Linked DNA regions of Rhodopseudomonas sp. BAL398. The protein of the gene in region 1 interacts with the protein of each later gene in a pairwise test. Links are inferred from orthologs where the notes say so. Each region holds a gene or a part of one and is shown in the gene's direction. Other genes may lie near its edges.

The links.
Region 2: the proteins of RBJ75_RS05230 (region 1) and RBJ75_RS22405 interact in binary tests that used the Escherichia coli proteins (3 or more experiments, as listed by UniProt). The link is inferred for Rhodopseudomonas sp. BAL398 from one-to-one orthologs.
Region 3: the proteins of RBJ75_RS05230 (region 1) and RBJ75_RS04725 interact in binary tests that used the Escherichia coli proteins (3 or more experiments, as listed by UniProt). The link is inferred for Rhodopseudomonas sp. BAL398 from one-to-one orthologs.

What each region holds. Positions count from the first base shown.
Region 1 is NZ_CP133111.1:1,115,802-1,121,877, reverse strand. What follows is about bases 3,402-6,076. They hold RBJ75_RS05230 (P-II family nitrogen regulator), read left to right. Parts: upstream 3,402-4,407; coding sequence 4,408-4,746; downstream 4,747-6,076. Other genes in these bases: glnA (type I glutamate--ammonia ligase), read left to right, coding at 4,846-6,076; RBJ75_RS05235 (bifunctional ADP-dependent NAD(P)H-hydrate dehydratase/NAD(P)H-hydrate epimerase), read right to left, coding at 3,402-3,986. Also shown: tig (trigger factor), read right to left, coding at 1-772; RBJ75_RS05240 (multicopper oxidase family protein), read left to right, coding at 1,161-2,468; more of RBJ75_RS05235, read right to left, coding at 2,487-3,401. UniProt on the Escherichia coli protein: P-II indirectly controls the transcription of the glutamine synthetase gene (glnA). P-II prevents NR-II-catalyzed conversion of NR-I to NR-I-phosphate, the transcriptional activator of GlnA. When P-II is uridylylated to P-II-UMP, these events are reversed.
Region 2 is NZ_CP133111.1:4,754,049-4,760,992, reverse strand. The notes cover bases 513-3,888. They hold RBJ75_RS22405 ([protein-PII] uridylyltransferase), read left to right. Parts: upstream 513-892; coding sequence 893-3,688; downstream 3,689-3,888. Other genes in these bases: RBJ75_RS22400 (S41 family peptidase), read left to right, coding at 3,866-3,888; RBJ75_RS22410 (OsmC family protein), read right to left, coding at 513-595. Outside these bases: more of RBJ75_RS22410, read right to left, coding at 86-512; more of RBJ75_RS22400, read left to right, coding at 3,889-5,239; RBJ75_RS22395 (ATP-binding protein), read right to left, coding at 5,346-6,944.
Region 3 is NZ_CP133111.1:1,004,889-1,011,456, forward strand. The notes cover bases 513-3,512. They hold RBJ75_RS04725 (two-component system sensor histidine kinase NtrB), read left to right. Parts: upstream 513-1,424; coding sequence 1,425-2,600; downstream 2,601-3,512. Other genes in these bases: dusB (tRNA dihydrouridine synthase DusB), read left to right, coding at 513-1,428; ntrC (nitrogen regulation protein NR(I)), read left to right, coding at 2,610-3,512. Also shown: RBJ75_RS04715 (bifunctional 2-C-methyl-D-erythritol 4-phosphate cytidylyltransferase/2-C-methyl-D-erythritol 2,4-cyclodiphosphate synthase), read right to left, coding at 1-161; more of dusB, read left to right, coding at 367-512; more of ntrC, read left to right, coding at 3,513-4,052; RBJ75_RS04735 (sensor histidine kinase NtrY-like), read left to right, coding at 4,217-6,502; RBJ75_RS04740 (sigma-54-dependent transcriptional regulator), read left to right, coding at 6,520-6,568.

The sequences.
Region 1 (6,076 bases):
TCGTGACCGGCTGCGGCGCTTCGACCAGGGTCGCGGTGGTGGCGAACTCGGCCGGCTGGCCGGCCAGCTTCTCGCTGGCGTAATTCTTCGGGAACGACACTTTGAGGGTGCGGGTCTCGCCCTCGGCCATGCCGATCAGCTGCTCTTCGAAGCCCGGGATGAAGGTTCCGGAACCGATCAGAACCTGGATGCCCTCGCCGGTGCCGCCGTCAAATGGCGTGCCGTCGATGGTGCCGGTGAACGACACCGTGACGCGATCGCCGGTTTCGGCCTTGGCGCCCTCGCCCTTGGCGGCGAACGCGCGATTCTGCTCGGCAATGCGCTTGATCGCCTCGTCGACGTCGGCGTCGCTCACTTCGACGATCGGCTTTTCGACCGAGAAACTCTTGAAATCGGCCAGTTCGATCGCCGGCACCACTTCGATGGCGACGGTGTAATTGAGGTCGGACTTGCCGGCCAACAGATCCTCGACCTCTTTTTGCTCGGTCGGCATGGTGATCTTCGGCTCGGTCGCCAGACGGAAGCCGCGCTCGGTGAAGATCGAATCATTGGTCTCGCGGATCAGCTTGTCGATGGTCTCGGCCGCGACCGAACGGCCGTAGAGCCGCTTCAGATGGCCGACCGGCACCTTGCCCGGGCGAAAGCCGTTCAGCTTCACCTTGTCCTTCATGTCGACCAGCTGCGCATCGACCTTGGCCTCGATGTCCGCAGCCGGGACACTGATCTGGAATTCGCGCTTCAATCCGTCCGCGACGGTTTCCTTGACCTGCATGGTGTCCATCTTCTTCCCGCTTGGTCCGGTTCGGTGACCGGCTTTGTAAATCTAATCGATGCGCGGCTTGCGCCTGCACCTGTGGCTCGGCGGACCGATACCCTTGCGGAATATGTCCTCCGGAAATTCGTCATGCGCAAACGCGATCGGCGTTTGGTGCGGGCGGAGGGACTCGAACCCCCACAACTTTCGTCGGCGGCACCTAAAGCCGCTGCGTCTACCAATTCCGCCACGCCCGCGAGGAGCATCATGTCCGACCGCGATGTCGCGGGCGGCGGGCTTATAACATGCGTGCGACGCTTCGCATCAAAAAAATCCCCGCACAAGCCCCTGCCCGCCGATCCGCCAGATACTGGACAGCGCGGCGCGAAAATGATCCGCATCCAGTATGACAGAATTCGGCGCAACGATCACCCGGCGTGGCCTGCTGGCGGGACTTGGAGGCCTCGGCATTGCCGGCGCGCTACCGGCCGGCGCCACCGCGCCCGGACCGCAACCCCTCATCCTGCAGGCCAGGCCGGGCAGCGCCGCGTTGCGCGCCGGCGCACCGGAGTCGCGAATCGCGTCGTTGCAGCGCAGCGAACCGCTCAAGCTGCGGTTCCGGCGTGGTGACGAGATCGCCGTGCGATTCGAAAACCATCTGGCCCAGCCGGTGCTGCTGAACTGGCACGGCGTCGATGGTGTCGCATCAGCCGAACCGTTGACCGCACGGCCCGCGGTGCCGCCCGGCGGCCGGGACGAGTTCACGATGCCGCTGCGTCATGCCGGGACAGTGATGTTCGATATCCGGCTTTTGACGGACAGGACGCCGCTACCGGCGCAGGCGCTGATCGTTGAGGAGAGCGAAGCAGTCGCGGTCGACCGCGACGAGGTGATGGTGATCGAGGACTGGCGGGTGCGGGCCGATGGCGCAGCCCTTGTGCCCGGAACCGCGCCCGGCGACGCCGAGCCGGTCTACACCATTAACGGCGAGCCCAGACTCGACCTTGCCACGCGGCCGCATCAGAGGATCAGACTCCGCTGGATCAATGGCTGCCAACGCAATGTGATTGCAATCAAACTCGCGGATCACGCGGTCTGGGTCATGGCCATTGACGGCCAGCCCTCGGAACCGTTTCTGGCCCGCAATGGCACGCTGGTGCTGGCGCCGGGGACCAGGATCGACGCCTTTGTCGACACGCCCAAGGTCGCTGGCACCAGTCAGATCATCCTGCATGACGGCCAGCGCGCTCGTCCGATCGCCCGCTTGATTCATGCCGAGGGACCAGCGCTGCGCACGGCCCCGCTTCCGGCGGCGACGGCGCTGCCCGACAACGACCTGCCGGCCCGGATCGACCTCAAAAGCGCCTTGCGCGTCGATATGACTCTCGGCGCCGTGCAGGGCTGGACCCGGCCGGCGGAGTTCGCCCGGACCGCCACGCCTGCCTTCGAGGCCCGGCGCGGCCGTGCCGTAGTGCTGGCGCTGAGCAATCGCGGCGCGATCCCGGCGATCTTCCATCTGCATGGCCACCATTTCCGCCTGCTCGACCGGCTCGACGATGGCTGGAAGCCGTTCTGGCTGGATACGCTGGCGATCGATGCGGGCCAGGCCCAGCGCGTCGCCTTCGTCGCCGAATTCGCCGGCTCCTGGCTGATGGAGACGATGGCGGCCGACTGGGCAGCGCCGCTGCTGCTGCGCAGCTACGCTGTCATCTGACGCCTTCGCTCGGATGCGCTAATATTCGACGCCGAGATCATCATAGATCCGCCGGAACACCGCCGGCAGCACCTCGGGCAGGTCCTCGGCGATCAGGCCCGGCCCGGCCTCGCACGCGGCCTCGCCATGCATCCAGACGCCGATGCAGGCAGCCTCGAAGGCCGGCACGCGTTGCGCCAACTGTCCGGCGATGATGCCGGACAGCACGTCGCCGGCGCCCGCGGTGGCCAGCCATGGCGGCGCATTGGCGGCGATCGCCGCGCGACCGTCCGGCGCCGCCACCACCGTATCGGGTCCCTTGAGCAGCACCACGGCCCCGGAGCGCTCCGCCGCTAATCGAACTCTTTCAAGTTTTGATCGAAGTGGGTTCTTGTTGCTCATATCGCTGAAAAGGCGTGGAAATTCGCCCTCGTGCGGGGTCAGGACGACCTGCGGGCTGGCACCGGATTTGATGATTTCGAACAATTCCTCCGGCGCGCCCGCGAAGCTGGTCAACGCATCGGCGTCGAGCACCGCTGCGGTGTTGGCCGCCAACGCCGCCAGCACCAGCGCGCGGGTCCGCTCGCCGACGCCGGCGCCCGGGCCGATCACGCAGGCATTGAAGCGGCGATCGGTCAAAAGCTCGGCGAACTGCTCCGGCGCATCGATCTGGCGCAGCATGATCGCCGTCAGGGCGGCGGCATTCACCGTCATCGCGTCGCCGGGCGACGCCACGGTAACCAGCCCGGCCCCTGCCCGCAGCGCGCCACGCGCGGCCAGCCGCGCCGCGCCGGTCTGCACCGGTCCGCCGGAGATCACCACCGCATGACCCCGACTGTATTTATGGCCGTCGATCCGCGGCACCGAAAACGATCCGCGCCACAGATCGGGATCATTGACGAAGGCCATCGGCCGGATCTCGTCCAGCACGCTGGGGTCGATCCCGATATCGACCACGCGCAACCGGCCGCAATGCAGCCGGCCGGGCAGCAGCATATGGCCCGGCTTGCGGCGGAAGAACGTTACCGTCTCGCGGGCGCGCAGTGCCGCGCCCAGCACCGCGCCAGTGGCGCCGCTGATGCCGCTCGGCAGATCGACGCTCAATACCGCGATGCCGCTGGCATTGATCGCCTCGATCATCGTCAGCGCCTCGTCCTTGACCGGACGGTTGAGGCCGGAGCCGAACAGCGCGTCGATGATCAGGCTCGGCGACCCGATCGATTGCGGCAAGAACGGCAATAGCGGGCCCTTCCATTCCCGCGCCGCCAGCGCCGCGTCGCCCTTCAGCGCCTCGCGCTGGCCCAGCAGCATCACCGTCACATTACGGCCCATCGCCACCAATTCGGTGGCGGCGATCAGACCGTCGCCACCATTATTGCCGGGCCCGGCCACCACCAGGATCGGCCCGGCCTCGACGAGATCGACCGCGGCCCGTGCCACATGCCGCCCAGCCGTCAGCATCAAGGCGAATCCGGATGAGCCACCGGAGATCGTGAGCAGGTCGGCGCGGTCCATTTCCGTCGGGGTAAGTAGTTCCATGCCCAATTCCCAGTTCGCTCGCCTTATCGTGAGGCACAGATAAGCATGCTGAATCTAAATTAGTTTGCTACATGCACATTAATTAGTCGTGTCGCCTTCTTTTTAATCAGACCCATCCGCCATGGTCACGAAAGTCTACGCAGCAGGGTCCTTAATAATCTGATATTGCTCCCAAATCAGCCGCCTCGCGAACTTGGCATGGACCCTGCTTTTACGGAAGTCATGTTTCGATCCCTCGCGTCCGCCTGCTTTTGCAGGGGCGGCGCGCGACCGGCTTCGTTTGCGGAAAGCATTTTTCCACAGGCGGGCGGCGCTGCTCACCCAACCGGCCAGCGGAGTTATCGATCAAACGCGCAACGCCGCGCGATCTGTAATAATAAGCATGGTGACCTAGAATGTTGGAAGGTCCGGGAGAGTGGAAGTGAAAAAGATCGAAGCCGTAATCAAGCCGTTCAAGCTGGACGAGGTGAAAGAGGCGCTTCAGGAGGTGGGACTTCAGGGCATCACCGTCACCGAGGCCAAGGGCTTCGGCCGGCAGAAGGGCCATGCCGAATTGTATCGGGGCGCAGAATATATCGTGGACTTCCTGCCGAAGGTCAAAATCGAGATCGTGATCTCCGACGATCTGGTCGAAAAAGCCATCGATGCGATCCGCCGCGCCGCCCAGACCGGCCGGATTGGCGACGGCAAGATCTTCGTATCCAACATCGAAGAGGCGATCCGCATCCGGACGGGCGAATCCGGACTGGACGCCATCTAACCCAACAGCCTATCACCATCCGGACCTTACACGGCGGCCGCTCGCGGCTGCCGTTTCACCGCGACTACCGACACCGACCGTAGACACAAGGGGTAATTCATGACGACCGCAAAAGAAGTCCTGAAATCAATCAAGGACAACGACGTGAAATACGTCGATCTGCGTTTCACCGATCCGCGCGGCAAGTGGCAGCATGTCACCTTCGACGTTTCGATGATCGACGAGGACATTTTCGCCGAAGGCACCATGTTCGACGGCTCCTCGATCGCCGGCTGGAAGGCGATCAACGAGTCCGACATGATGTTGATGCTCGACCCGTCGACCGCGACGATCGACCCGTTCTTCGCCGAGACCACCATGGTCATCACCTGCGACATTCTCGAGCCCTCGACCGGCGAGCCCTATAACCGCGACCCGCGTGGCATCGCCAAGAAGGCCGAGGCCATGGTGAAGTCGATGGGGATCGGCGACACCGTGATGGTCGGCCCGGAAGCCGAATTCTTCGTGTTCGACGACGTGCGCTACCAGACCACGCCCTACAACACCGGTTTCAAGCTCGACTCCTCCGAGCTGCCGACCAATTCCGACACCGAATATGAGGGCGGCAATCTCGGCCACCGGATTCGCACCAAGGCCGGCTATTTCCCGGTCCCGCCGCAGGATTCGGTGCAGGACATGCGCTCAGAAATGCTCGGCGCGATGGCCAAGATGGGCGTCAAGGTCGAGAAGCATCACCACGAAGTCGCTTCCGCCCAGCACGAGCTCGGCATGAAGTTCGACACCCTGACCCACATGGCCGACCAGCTGCAGATCTACAAATATTGCATCCATCAGGTCGCGCATATCTACGGCAAGACCGCCACCTTCATGCCGAAGCCGGTCTATGGCGACAACGGCTCTGGCATGCATGTGCACCAGTCGATCTGGAAGGACGGCAAGCCGGTGTTCGCCGGCAACAAATATGCCGACCTGTCGGAGACCTGCCTGCATTACATCGGCGGCATCATCACCCACGCCAAGTCCATCAACGCCTTCACCAACCCGTCGACCAATTCCTACAAGCGTCTGGTCCCGGGCTATGAGGCGCCGGTGCTGCTCGCCTATTCGGCGCGCAACCGTTCGGCCTCGTGCCGGATTCCCTACACCACCTCACCGAAGGCCAAGCGCGTCGAAGTCCGCTTCCCGGACCCGATGGCCAACCCCTACCTCGCCTTCGCGGCGATGTTGATGGCCGGCCTCGACGGCATCAAGAACAAGATCGATCCGGGTCCGGCGATGGACAAGGACCTCTACGACCTGCCGAAGGAAGAACTGAAGTCGATCCCGACGG
Region 2 (6,944 bases), 3.6 Mb from region 1 along the record:
CAGCTCCCGCCGATGGCGGGAGAACCCGCACCCTCTCCCACACCGCGCCGCGGAAGAAAAGTGGAGAATGCCCGCCGGCGCGCGCCTAGACCCGCTGCATCGACACCGACAGCTTCGGGCCGTTCTTGATGGTCTGATACACCACGCAATAGCGCTCGGTGAGTTTCAGCAGCAGATCGAGCCGATCTTGCGGCGCGTCGGTACCGACCTCGAAACGCAGCCGGATCTCGGCGAAGCCGACCGGCACCTCCTTGTCGATACCGAGGGTGCCGCGGAAATCCAGATCGCCCTCGGCGATGACATTGCCGACGCTGAGCGGCAGCTCGATCGCGGTGGCCACCGATTTCAACGTCACCCCGGCGCAGGCCACCAGCGCCTCGAGCAACATGTCGCCGGAACACAGCTCCAGCCCGGAGCCGCCGGTCGCGGGATGCAGCCCCGCCATCGCCAGCGCCCGGCCGGTTTCGAGCTTGCAGGCGATACCGTCGGCGTCGATCGCGCCTTTGGCGGTCAAGGTGATCAAGGCCGCCTGCGGGTCCGATTTGAACCGCTCCTTGATCGGGGCTTGGGTTGCGCGAAGCGTGGCTGCATCCATGAGGCTCTCCCGGTTTTGCTAGCGTGTCTACGGAGCGGACAGCATGGATGTTACCAACCGACCGCGCCGCCGTTATGTGGGGTCGTGCGGCGGCCTTGCCACGGCCTGCCATTCTCAGCAAAACAAAACATTTTCAAGAGCTTAACCTCACTTACGTGAGGCAGGCCAGGTCTCCCCAAGCCGGCCACAACGCGGTCAAAATGAGGTAACGGTAAATTCGGCATTGAGTCACCCTCGCAATCCCCTGCCGATAATGGTCCGTGACAGCGCGGGCGCCGTCCGATATCCGGATAGTTGATGGATACAATCGTGAACCCTGCCCGCCCAACTGTCGACGATCGCTTCGAGACCTCCCGGATCACCGGCGAGATCGACGCGCTGGCCGTCCAACATGCCGGGCACGAGGACCTGTTCCGCTCCGCCCTCGCCCAGCTGATGAAGGCCGAGTTGGCGAAGGCACGCGACGCCGCCCAGGCGCTGCTGCTGAGCGATCGGCACGGGCGCCGCTGCGCCGAGCGGCTGTGCTTCGTCCAGGACGAGATCATCCGCATGCTGTTTGCGGCGGCCAACCGCCATCTTTATCCGTCGCCGACCCCCTCCAGCGCCGAACGCATGGCGGTGGTCGCCACCGGAGGCTATGGCCGCGGCCTGATGGCGCCGGAATCCGACATCGATCTGCTGTTCATCCTGCCCTACAAGCAGACCGCCTGGGGCGAGCAGATCGCCGAGGTGATCCTGTATTGCCTGTGGGACATCGGCCTCAAGGTCGGACACGCCACCCGCTCGGTCGACGAATCGATCCGCCAGGCCCGTGGCGACATGACGATCCGCACCGCCATCCTCGAAACCAGATTCCTGACCGGCGACAAGGCGTTGTACCAGGAACTGGTGGACCGCTTCGACAAGGAAGTGGTCGAGGGCACCGCGGCCGAATTCGTCACCGCCAAGCTCGCCGAGCGCGAGGAGCGCCACCGCCGCGCCGGGCAATCGCGCTATCTGGTCGAGCCCAATGTCAAGGACGGCAAGGGCGGGCTGCGCGATCTGCACACGCTGTTCTGGATTGCCAAATACGTCTACCAGGTCCGCGAGATCGCCGAACTGGTCAAGCGCGGCGTGTTCGACGCACATGAATACCGCACGTTCCGGCGCTGCTCCGATTTCCTCTGGTCGGTGCGCTGCAACCTTCACTTCGTCGCCGGCCGCCCCGAGGAGCGGCTGTCGTTCGACCTGCAGCGCGAGATCGCGGTCCGGCTCGGCTACACCTCGCATCCCGGGATGCAGGACGTCGAGCGCTTCATGAAGCATTACTTCCTGATCGCCAAGGATGTCGGCGACCTCACGGCGATCCTGTGCGCCAAGCTGGAGGATCAGCAAGCCAAGCCGGCGCCCGCGCTGACCCGGATGATGGCGCGGCTGCTACCCAGCACGCCGGGGCGACGAGTCCCGGACAGCGACGACTTCGTCATCGACAACAACCGCATCAATCTGGCCGCGCCGGACGTGTTCAAACACGATCCGGTCAATCTGATCCGGCTATTCCGGCTCGCCCAGAAGAACGATCTGGCATTTCACCCCGACGCGATGCGCGCGGTGACGCGGTCGTTGCGGCTGATCAACGCCCAGCTGCGCGACAATCCGGAAGCCAACCGGCTGTTTATCGAGATCCTGACCTCCGACAACGCCGAGGTGGTGCTACGGCGCATGAACGAGACCGGCGTGCTCGGCCATTTCATCCGCGCCTTCGGCCGCATCGTCTCGATGATGCAGTTCAACATGTATCATCACTACACCGTCGACGAGCACCTGCTGCGCTGCGTCGGCAACCTCCAGGAGATCGAACGCGGCGGCAATGACGAATTCATCGTCGCCTCCGATCTGATGCGCAAGATCCGCCCCGAGCATCGCCGGGTGATCTATGTCGCGGTGCTGTTGCACGACATCGCCAAGGGGCAGCCGGAAGATCACTCGATCGCCGGCGCCAAGGTGGCGCGGCGGCTGTGCCCGCGACTGGGCTTCAACGCCGCCGATACCGAACTGATCGCCTGGCTGATCGACAAGCACCTGGTGATGTCGTCGGTGGCGCAGTCGCGCGACCTGTCGGACCGCAAGACCATCGAGAATTTCGCCGCGGTGGTGGAATCGGTCGAGCAGATGAAGCTGTTGACCATCCTGACCACCGCCGACATTCGCGGCGTCGGCCCCGGGGTGTGGAACGGCTGGAAGGCGCAGCTGTTGCGCACGCTGTATTACGAAACCGAGCCGGCGCTGACCGGCGGTTTCTCCGAGGTCAACCGCGCGCAGCGGATCAGCTCGGCGCAGGCCGAATTCCGCGCCGCCTTCCGCGAATGGCCGGAGGCCGAACTCGACGCCTATGTGGCGCGGCATTATTCGGCCTATTGGCTCAAGGTCGAGCTGGCCCGCAAGATCCGCCACGCCAAATTCCTGCGCGCCTCCGAACAGGCCGGTCACAAGCTCGCGATCAATGTCGGCTTCGACGAGGCCCGCGGCGTCACCGAACTGACGATTCTCGCGGTTGACCATCCTTGGCTGCTGTCGATCATCGCCGGCGCCTGCGCCTCCGCCGGCGCCAACATCGTCGACGCCCAGATTTACACCACCACCGACGGCCGCGCGCTCGACACCGTGGCGATCACCCGCGAATATGACCGCGACGAGGATGAGGGGCGCCGCGCCACCCGGATCGGCGAGACCATCGAGGACCTGCTGGAAGGCAAATTGCGGCTGCCCGAGGTGGTGGCGCGCCGCGCCGCCAAACGCGGCAAGCTGAAGCCCTTCGTGGTCGAACCCGAGGTGATCATCAACAATCAGTGGTCGGACCGCTACACCGTGATCGAGGTCACCGGGCTGGACCGCACCGGCCTGCTCTACCAGCTGACCACCGCGATCTCGAAGCTCAATCTCAATATCGCCTCGGCGCATGTCGCCACCTTCGGCGAGCGGGCTCGCGACGTGTTCTACGTCACCGACCTGCTCGGCGCGCAGATCACCGCGCCGACCCGCCAGGCCGCGATCAAGCGCGCGCTGGTGCACCTGCTGGCCAATGGCGACGCCGAAGAGAACACCGCGGCGTAAGGGAGCGCCACGACCGGATCGAGTTGACGGCGCACCCATCCGCCCGGGCGCCGGGGCAATTGCCGCTGTTGTGGCCGACTGGCGTCTCGATAGACAGGAACCTAACACGACGTCTGGCGGTTCTGACCGTCGAGGCGACCCATATTTCCGCCAATCACTCTCACGTGAGTTCAGACCATGATCAAAGCCCGCCCGCTCATCATTCGCACCGTCGCCGTCATCGGCCTCATCGCGGTCCCCGTGCTCTCGGTCGTGGCGATGTCGCCGCGCGACAATAATGCGGGGCCGGACCTCGACCTGATCGCCGGCGTCATCCAGCTCGTCCATCGCGCCTATGTGCACCCGGTGAGTTCGGACGAACTCACCAAGGACGCCCTCAAGGGCATGCTCAACCGGCTCGATCCGCATTCCGACTACATGGACGAGAACGAATTCAAGATGATGGAGACCGACATGTCCGGCCAGTTCGGCGGGCTCGGCATGCAGATCTCCGCGCAGGGCGGAATTCCCACCATCGTCTCGCCGATCGACGGCACCCCGGCGGCGCGGGCCGGGCTTGAACCCGGCGACGCTATCATCAAGGCGGGCGATGCCAGCACCCAGGGCATGAACCTGCGCAAAGTCGTCGAGTTGCTGCGCGGCGAGCCCGGAACCAAAGTGACGATCACCATCCTGCGCGGCAAGCAGGAGCCGTTCGACGTCACGCTCACGCGCGAAATCATCCGCGTCGCCTCGGTCAAGTCGCAGCTCGAGCCGAACGGCGTCGGCTATATCCGCATCAGCCAGTTCGGCGGCGATACCGCCGAAGGGTTCAAGACCGCCATCACCAAACTGAAGGAAGAAGCCAAGGCAGGCGACAAGGGTGGTGTGAAGGGACTGGTGATCGACCTGCGCAACGATCCGGGCGGGTTGTTGAACGCGGCCATCGCGGTCTCCAGCGATCTGCTCGATGGCGGCCCGGTGGTCAGCATCCACGGACGACAGGCGGATGACGAACACGTCTTCAAGGCGCCGGCCAAGGGTGACATGCTGCCCGGCGTTCCGGTCGTGGTCCTGATCAACGGCGCATCGGCATCGGCCTCCGAGATCGTCGCCGGTGCCCTGCAGGATCGTCACCGGGCCACGGTGATGGGAACCCAGAGTTTCGGCAAGGGCTCGGTGCAGACGGTGATCCCGCTCAAGGGCCACGGCGCGGTGCGGCTTACCACGGCGCTGTACTATACGCCGTCGGGCCGCTCGATCCAGGACGACGGCATCGCGCCCGACATCGTCGAGGAGGCCCTGAAGGATCAGCAGATCAGCGGCGGCGCCCTGATCCGCGAAAGCGCGCTGCACGGCGCTTTGGCCAATCCCGGACAACTCGGCAAGCCGGGCAGCGAATCCGGCACACAAGCGCCGGCGTCGGCCGACCAGCCGGCCAAGCAGCTCAACAAGGCCGCCTTTTCGGCGCCGATCAAGACCAACCTGATTGGCAAGCCCGATGACGCCCAGCTGAAGGCGGCGCTCGCCTATCTGAACAAGGCGCCCGCTACGCCAGCCAAGCCGAATTGATGGCGGCACGGGGGTGACGACGGTCTGAGCGGTCGCGGTCCTGAGTTCGGACCTCGACCGCACCGCGCTTCGATGACGAACGGATGCCGGCGGCGACCGCCCCGCGCTATTTCACCGGCTCCTCGAGCTTGCCGTCGAGCACCAGCCGCAGCATCTGGGCCAGCTGCGCGCGGCGATAGGGTTTCGCCAGCAGGTGCACGCCGGCGTCGAGCCGGCCGTGATGCACGATCGCATTCTCGGTATAGCCGGAGGTGAACAGCACCTTGAGCCTCGGCCGATCCTTGCAAAGCGTGTCGGCGAGCTGTCGGCCATTGATGCCGCCCGACAGGATCACGTCGGTAAACAACAGGTCGAATTCGAGACCGCCATCGACCATCGACAGCGCTTCGGCCGCCGTCGCGGCCGAATTGGCCGTATAGCCGAGCGCCGCCAGATGGGCCATGACGTAGTTGCGCACCAGGACATCATCCTCCACCACCAGCAGCGTCTCTTTTCCGCCGCGCGCCAAGGCCGGCGCGGGTCCCTCGAGTTTCGGATCTTGCGCGGAGGCGCAGGGCAAATAAATCCGGATTGTGGTGCCGTGGCCTTCCTCGCTGTAGACCTCGATATGGCCGCCGGACTGCTTGATGAAACCGTACACCATGCTGAGCCCGAGCCCGGTGCCTTCGCCGATCGGCTTGGTGGTGAAGAATGGCTCGAACACCCGGTCGCGGATCGCCGCCGGAATGCCGGTGCCGCTATCGCTCACCGCCAGCATCACGTAGCGCCCGGCGGAAACCTCGTCGTGGTGGTCCGCATAGGACTGGTCGAGGTCGACATTGCCGGTTTCCAGCAGCAGCTTGCCGCCATCGCGCATCGCGTCGCGGGCGTTGATCGCCAAATTGATCAGGGCGCTGCCGAGTTGCGAGGGGTCGGCGAGCGCCAGCCGCAGTTCCGGCGCCGGGTTGATGTCGATTTCGATCTGCTCGCCCAAGGTGGCGCGCAGCAGTTTCGCGGTGTCGGCGATCAGCGCGTTGACGTCGATGCTGCGCGGCTTCAGCGGCTGTTTGCGGGAGAACGACAACAGCCCGTTGGTGAGGTCGCTGGCGCGCCCGATCGCCTGATCGACGATCGCGGCGACCTCCTCGAGCGCGGGCTTGCCGGCCACGCCTTCGGCCAGCATTTCGATGCCGCCGGTGACCACGGTGAGGATGTTGTTCAGATCGTGGGCGACGCCGCCGGTAAGCTGGCCGATCACCTGCATCTTCTGCGACTGGCGAAGCTGCCGCTCGGCCTCCCTGAGCGCGGTGACGTCGCGGTAGACGATCACCGAGCCGCCGAACGTCCCGTCGGGGTTCTCGATCGGCCGGCAACTGGCGACGAGCTGGACCAGCACCTCGTCGGCATGCCTGATTCCCAATTCGACATTGTCAAAGCTCTCGCCGCGACGGGCCCGCCAGGACGGGCTTTGCTCGTCCGGCATCGGCGTCACGCCGTCGCCCAGATAGCGTTTGTATTTAGTTTTCCAGCGCTCCGAACCGATTTCGGCGGCGGCGCCAAACAACGCCACGCAGGTCGGATTGGCAAACACCCGCTGTCCCTCGGCGTCGATCACCACCACCGCGTCAGCCATGCTGGCGATGGTCTTATCCAGCAGTTCCGACTTGCCGCGTAGCGCCGCGCCCGTCTGTTCGATCTCGTCGACCACCTTGGCGAAGGCCGCGGC
Region 3 (6,568 bases), 110 kb from region 1 along the record:
TGCACCGCAAAGATCTCCGGGTGCTGACAAAATGGCTCCATCGCCCGCGCAATCACCGCGCGGCCGGCCAGCGTACGGTATTGTTTGGGGCCGCCCGAGCCGGCGCGAAGGCCGCGACCGGCGGCGACGATAATAACGGCGGTGCGTTGAGATTTCGACATCGCGCTCAGCAAATACCTGCGGTGAAAGGGAAAAATTCGGCGTTGCGAAGCACAGCCCTTACCACGCCGACGCCACTATTCATCATGATTCCATGCGTTTGAGGAGGCTTTGCGCATTGCTGCAATGCACTTGCAAGTCCCGTAGAACTGGCTAAACTGTAGGCAACGACACGTGATGCCCAACAAATGAGCCGGTGCCGTCTCGATGATGCGGTGGCTAGAGAATGAGCAGACCTTGACCGGCCCCAACCTATCAGGTTCCACGCCTTTGCGAATTGGCAATATTGAGGTGGCCAATCGGGTCATCCTGGCGCCGATGTCCGGGATCACCGATGCGCCGTTCCGACGCCAGGTCGCGGCGCTTGGCGCCGGCCTTGTGGTGTCCGAAATGACCGCCAGCGAGGATCTGGCGCGCGGCCGCGCGATGTCGATCCGGCGTTGCGACGTCGGCGGCAGCGGCGCCCATGTGGTGCAACTGGCCGGCTGCAAGCCGCGCTGGATGGCCGAAGGCGCGCGGATCGCGGAGGCGGGGGGCGCCGATATTATCGACATCAATATGGGCTGCCCGGCGCGGCATGTGACCGGCGGGGCCTCCGGCTCGGCGCTGATGCGCGATCTCGATCACGCGCTGAAACTGATCGAGGCGACGATCGCAGCGGTCAAGGTGCCGGTGACCTTGAAGATGCGGCTGGGCTGGGACGATCAATCGATCAACGCGCCCGAATTGGCGCGGCGCGCCGAGGCCGCGGGCGTGCAACTGATTACCGTCCACGGTCGCACCAGATGCCAGTTCTACAAGGGCGAGGCCGATTGGCGCGCCATTCGCGCGGTGAAACAGGCGATTACCATTCCGCTGGTGGTCAATGGCGACATCACCTCGTTCGACAGAGCGATGACGGCGCTGCAGCGATCGGGCGCCGACGCGGTGATGATCGGTCGCGGCGCCCAGGGCCAGCCCTGGCTGCCCGGCCAGATCGGCCGCCAGTTCGAGACCGGGCTCGCCGAGCCGGCGCCGGCGCTGGCCGATCAGCTCAACTATCTGCGGATTCTCTATGACGATATCCTCAGCCTTTACGGGATGCAGATCGGGCTTCGCCACGCCCGCAAACATCTCGGCTGGGCGCTCGAGGTGGCCGCTGCCGGCCACGCGCCGCAAGCGGCATTGAAGAGCTGGCGCGCCCGAATCCTGACCGCGGAAGATCCGGCTGCCGTGCAGCATTCGCTCGGCGAGGCCTATGACGATTTCGCCTGGAGTGCCGCCGCATGAACGCCGTCGCAGAACCACGCCGCACCCCGCCGACCGACAGCGACGCCATTCTCAACGCGCTGCCGAACCCGGTGTTGCTGATCGCGCCCGACGGCAAGATCATCGACGCCAACATGGCCGCAGAATCCTTCTTCGAGATTTCGACCCAGTTCCTGCGCCGGCAGTCCTTGACCGAATTGGTGCCGTTCGGCAGTCCGCTGCTGGCGCTGATCGATCAGGTCCTGCTCAGCAATTCGCCGGTCAATGAATATAAGGTCGATCTCGGCACGCCGCGGATTGGCGGCGACCGCCAGGTCGATCTGCACGTCGCGCCGATGCCGGAGCGGCCCGGCCACATCGTGGTGATGCTGCAGGAGCGCACCATCGCCGACAAGATGGACCGGCAGCTGACCCACCGCAGCGCCGCGCGCTCGGTGATCGCGCTGGCGGCGATGCTGGCGCATGAGATCAAGAATCCATTGTCGGGCATTCGTGGCGCGGCGCAGCTGTTGGAGCAGGCCGCCTCATCCGAGGACCGGATGCTGACCAGACTGATCTGCGACGAGGCCGACCGCATCGTCACTTTGGTCGATCGCATGGAAGTGTTCGGCGACGATCGGCCGGTGGCGCGCGGCCCGGTCAACATTCATTCGGTGCTGGATCACGTCAAGCGGCTGGCGCAGTCCGGCTTTGCCCGCAATATCAAGTTCATCGAGGATTACGATCCGTCACTGCCGCCGGTGCTGGCCAATCAGGATCAATTGATTCAGGTCTTCCTCAATCTGGTGAAGAACGCCGCCGAGGCCGTGGTCGATCTGGGCAGCGACGCCGAGATCCATCTGACCACCGCGTTCCGGCCGGGCGTGCGGCTGTCGGTGCCCGGCAAGAAGACGCGGGTGTCGTTGCCGCTGGAGTTTTGCGTCAAGGACAACGGTCCCGGCGTGCCCGAAGACCTGCTGCCGAATCTGTTCGATCCCTTCGTCACCACCAAGCCGTCGGGCTCGGGGCTTGGTTTGGCGCTGGTGGCCAAGATCGTCGGCGACCATGGCGGAATCATCGAATGCGAATCGCAGCCGCGCAAGACCACGTTCCGCGTGCTGCTGCCGATGTTCAATATCGAGAAGCCCTACATTAAGAGCAACGGCGAGGACGTGCCGGCGACGTCGCCCGATGCCTCACAGACTGCAAGATGAGGACTGACAATGCCCGCAGGTAGCATCCTAGTCGCCGACGACGACACCGCGATACGCACCGTGCTCAACCAGGCGCTGTCGCGCGCCGGATATGAGGTGCGGCTGACAGGAAACGCCGCGACGCTGTGGCGCTGGGTCAGCCAGGGCGAGGGCGATCTGGTGATCACCGACGTGGTGATGCCGGACGAGAACGCCTTCGACCTGCTGCCGCGGATCAAGAAATTGCGGCCGAACCTGCCGGTCATCGTGATGAGCGCGCAGAATACCTTCATGACGGCGATCCGCGCCTCGGAGAAGGGCGCCTATGAATATCTGCCCAAGCCCTTCGATCTCAAGGAGCTGATCGCGATCGTCGGCCGCGCGCTGGCCGAGCCGAAGGACCGCGCCGCCAGCTACGCCGACGACCCAGAATTCGATTCGATTCCGCTGGTCGGCCGCTCGCCGGCGATGCAGGAAATCTATCGGGTGCTGGCGCGGCTGATGCAGACCGACCTGACGGTGATGATTTCCGGCGAATCCGGCACCGGCAAGGAATTGGTGGCGCGCGCGCTGCATGATTATGGCAAGCGTCGCAATGGCCCGTTCGTCGCCGTCAACATGGCGGCGATTCCGCGCGACCTGATCGAGTCCGAGTTGTTCGGCCATGAGCGCGGCGCCTTCACCGGCGCCAATACCCGCGCCTCCGGGCGGTTCGAGCAGGCCGAGGGCGGCACGCTGTTTCTCGACGAAATCGGCGACATGCCGATGGAGGCGCAGACCCGGCTGCTGCGGGTGCTGCAGCAGGGCGAATACACCACGGTCGGCGGCCGCACCCCGATCAAGACCGACGTCCGGATCGTGGCGGCGAGCAACAAGGATTTGCGCATCCTGATCCAGCAGGGCCTGTTCCGCGAGGATCTGTTCTTCCGGCTCAACGTGGTGCCGCTGCGGCTGCCGCCCTTGCGCGAGCACATCGAGGATCTGCCCGATTTGGTCCGGCATTTCTTCGCGCTGGCCGAGAAGGACGGATTGCCGGCCAAGAAACTCGACGCCGCGGCGCTGGAGCGGCTGAAGCAGCATCGCTGGCCCGGCAATGTGCGCGAGCTGGAGAACCTCGCCCGGCGGTTGGCCGCGCTTTATCCACAGGACATCATCACCGGCTCAGTGATCGATGGTGAGCTGGCGCCGCCCGCGGTGGTGTCCAGCGGCAGCGCCCAGCACGGCGTCGACAATCTCGGCGGCGCGGTCGAGATGTACCTGTCCTCGCACTTCTCCGGCTTTCCCAACGGCGTGCCGCCACCGGGGCTCTATCATCGGATCTTGCGTGAAATCGAGGTGCCGCTGCTGACCGCGGCGCTGGCGGCGACCCGCGGCAACCAGATTCGCGCGGCGGATCTGCTGGGGCTCAATCGAAACACGCTGCGAAAGAAGATTCGCGACCTCGACATTCAGGTCTATCGGACCGGCGGTTGAATCCGGCCGCCGGCGCGCAATGGCGAATTTGCCTGGAATGCTCGTAAGTTTCCGGGGAGACCGCGCCGTCGAATAGTCGTAATTTGGCAACATTGTTGTAGGAATGCATCAGTCGACGCCAGAGTCCGGCGTTCGTCCCGCGTTCACGCTCACCTATTGCCAGAATGACCAGCGCAGATCCGTCGACCGAGCCTTTTGAACCGTCGATTGCCGAGCCACGCGCGGGGCGGCTGCGCCGGCTGATCGTGCCCCTTGCCGTGGCGCTGGCGCTGATCTCGGCAACTCTGACCTTCGTGGTGCTGACCGGTCTGACCTGGATCGCGCCGACGCGGGACGTCGTGGTGACCTTCCTGCTGATCAACGCCGCCACCGTGCTTCTGCTGGTGGTGATCATCGTTCGTGAAGTCTGGAAGGTGGTGCAGGCCCGCCGCCGCGGTCGCGCCGCCGCGCGGCTGCACGTCCAGGTGGTGAGCCTATTCTCGGTGATCGCAGTGCTGCCGGCCGTTCTGGTGTCGATCGTCGCCAATGTCACCATCGACCGCGGGCTGGATCGGTTGTTCTCGGGGCCGACGAGGGCGGTGATCCAGAATTCGCTGATCGTCGCCAATGCCTATCTGCACGAACACGCCCAGATGATTCGCGGCGACATCCTGGGCATGGCCAACGACATTTCCAATGCGAGACCGCTCTACGATCAGGACCGCCGCTCATTTCGCGAATTGCTGACCGCCAGTGCGGCGGCGCGCAATCTTCCCGGCGCCATGCTGATCGACAAGGACCGCCATATCCTGGAATCCGCGCAGACCGGCATTCAGCGCGACTTCGACGTGCCGGCGGCCGAATTCCTGAAAAACGTCAATGCGAAGGAGCCGCAGATCGCGGTCTTCATCGAGGCCAATTACGTCGCCGCGGTGATCCGGCTGCGCGGCTTCGATGACACCTTCCTCTACGTCGCCCGGCTGCTCGATCCGCATGTGGTCTCGCAACTGCGCCAGACCCAGGCCAGCGTCGCCGAATATGCCAAGATCGAGTCGAGCCGGCTCGGCTTTCAGGTGACGCTGGCGTTGCTGTTCACGGTGATCGCGCTCACGGTGCTGATGTCGGCGGTGCTGATCGGATTGAATTTCGCCAATTGGCTGGTGGCGCCGATCCGGCGCCTGATGGGCGCCGCCAATCTGGTCTCCACCGGCGATCTGCACGTCCAGGTGCCGGTGTTCAAGTCGGAGGGCGATCTCGCCCATCTCGGCGAGACCTTCAACAAGATGACCCAGGAATTGCGCAGCCAGCGCGACGAGCTGGTCAGCGCCAGCGACCTGATCGACAGCCGCCGTCGCTTCATCGAAGCGGTGCTGTCGTCGGCCTCGGCCGGCATCATCGGCGTCGACGGCTCCGGCAGCATCGGCATTCTCAACCGGTCTGCCGAAAAGCTGATCGGTCATTCGGAATCCGAGACGCTCGGCCATCCTTTGTCGGAGGTGCTACCTGAACTCGACGAGATGATGAAGTCGGCGCGCGAGGGCTCGCAGCGGCTGGTGCAGGGCCAGATCGCCATCACCCGCGACGGCCATGAGCGCAATCTGTCGGTGCGGGTCAGCGCCGAGCAGACCAGCCATTCGCGCGACAGCTACATCATCACGCTGGACGACATCACCGAATTGGTGTCGGCGCAGCGCACCTCGGCCTGGGCCGACGTGGCGCGGCGGATCGCACACGAGATCAAGAATCCGCTGACCCCGATCCAGCTTTCGGCGGAGCGGATCAAGCGCAAATTCGGCAAGGTCATCACCGAAGACAAAGCCATTTTCGAGCAGTGCACCGACACCATCGTCCGCCAGGTCGACGACATCCGGCGCATGGTCGACGAATTCTCGCGCTTTGCCCGGATGCCGAAGCCGGTGATCGAGGGCGAGGACGTCGCCGACACGGTACGGCAGGTCGTGTTCCTGATGCGGGTCGGCCATCCCGAGATCGAGATCGAGGCCGAGATCAGGGACGAACCGATGCGGGCGCGGTTCGACCGCCGGCTGATTTCGCAGGCGCTCACCAACATCATCAAGAACGCCACCGAGGCGATCGACGTGGTGCCGCCCGAGCAGCTCGGCAAGGGCCGCATCGACGTGATCGCCGCCCGCGATGGTGAGGACATTGTCATCGACGTGATCGACAACGGCATCGGCCTGCCCAAGGTCAGCCGGGCGCGGTTGCTCGAGCCCTATGTGACGACGCGGGAGAAGGGCACCGGGCTTGGTCTGGCGATCGTCGGCCGGGTTCTGGTCGATCATGGCGGTCGGATCGAGCTCAACGATGCCTCGGAGATTCGGCCAGGGCAGCGCGGCGCCTGGATGCGGCTGCGCTTTTCGATTTCCGGACAGGCCCCGACCGCCGAATCCAGTGAACCCAACCGCCCGGCCGGTAACGAAACCACAGCAGTAGCTGTCAGCAGCAGCTGAGATGACAGGCGCGACCCATGGCAAATGACATTCTGATCGTTGATGACGAGGCCGATATTCGCGAGC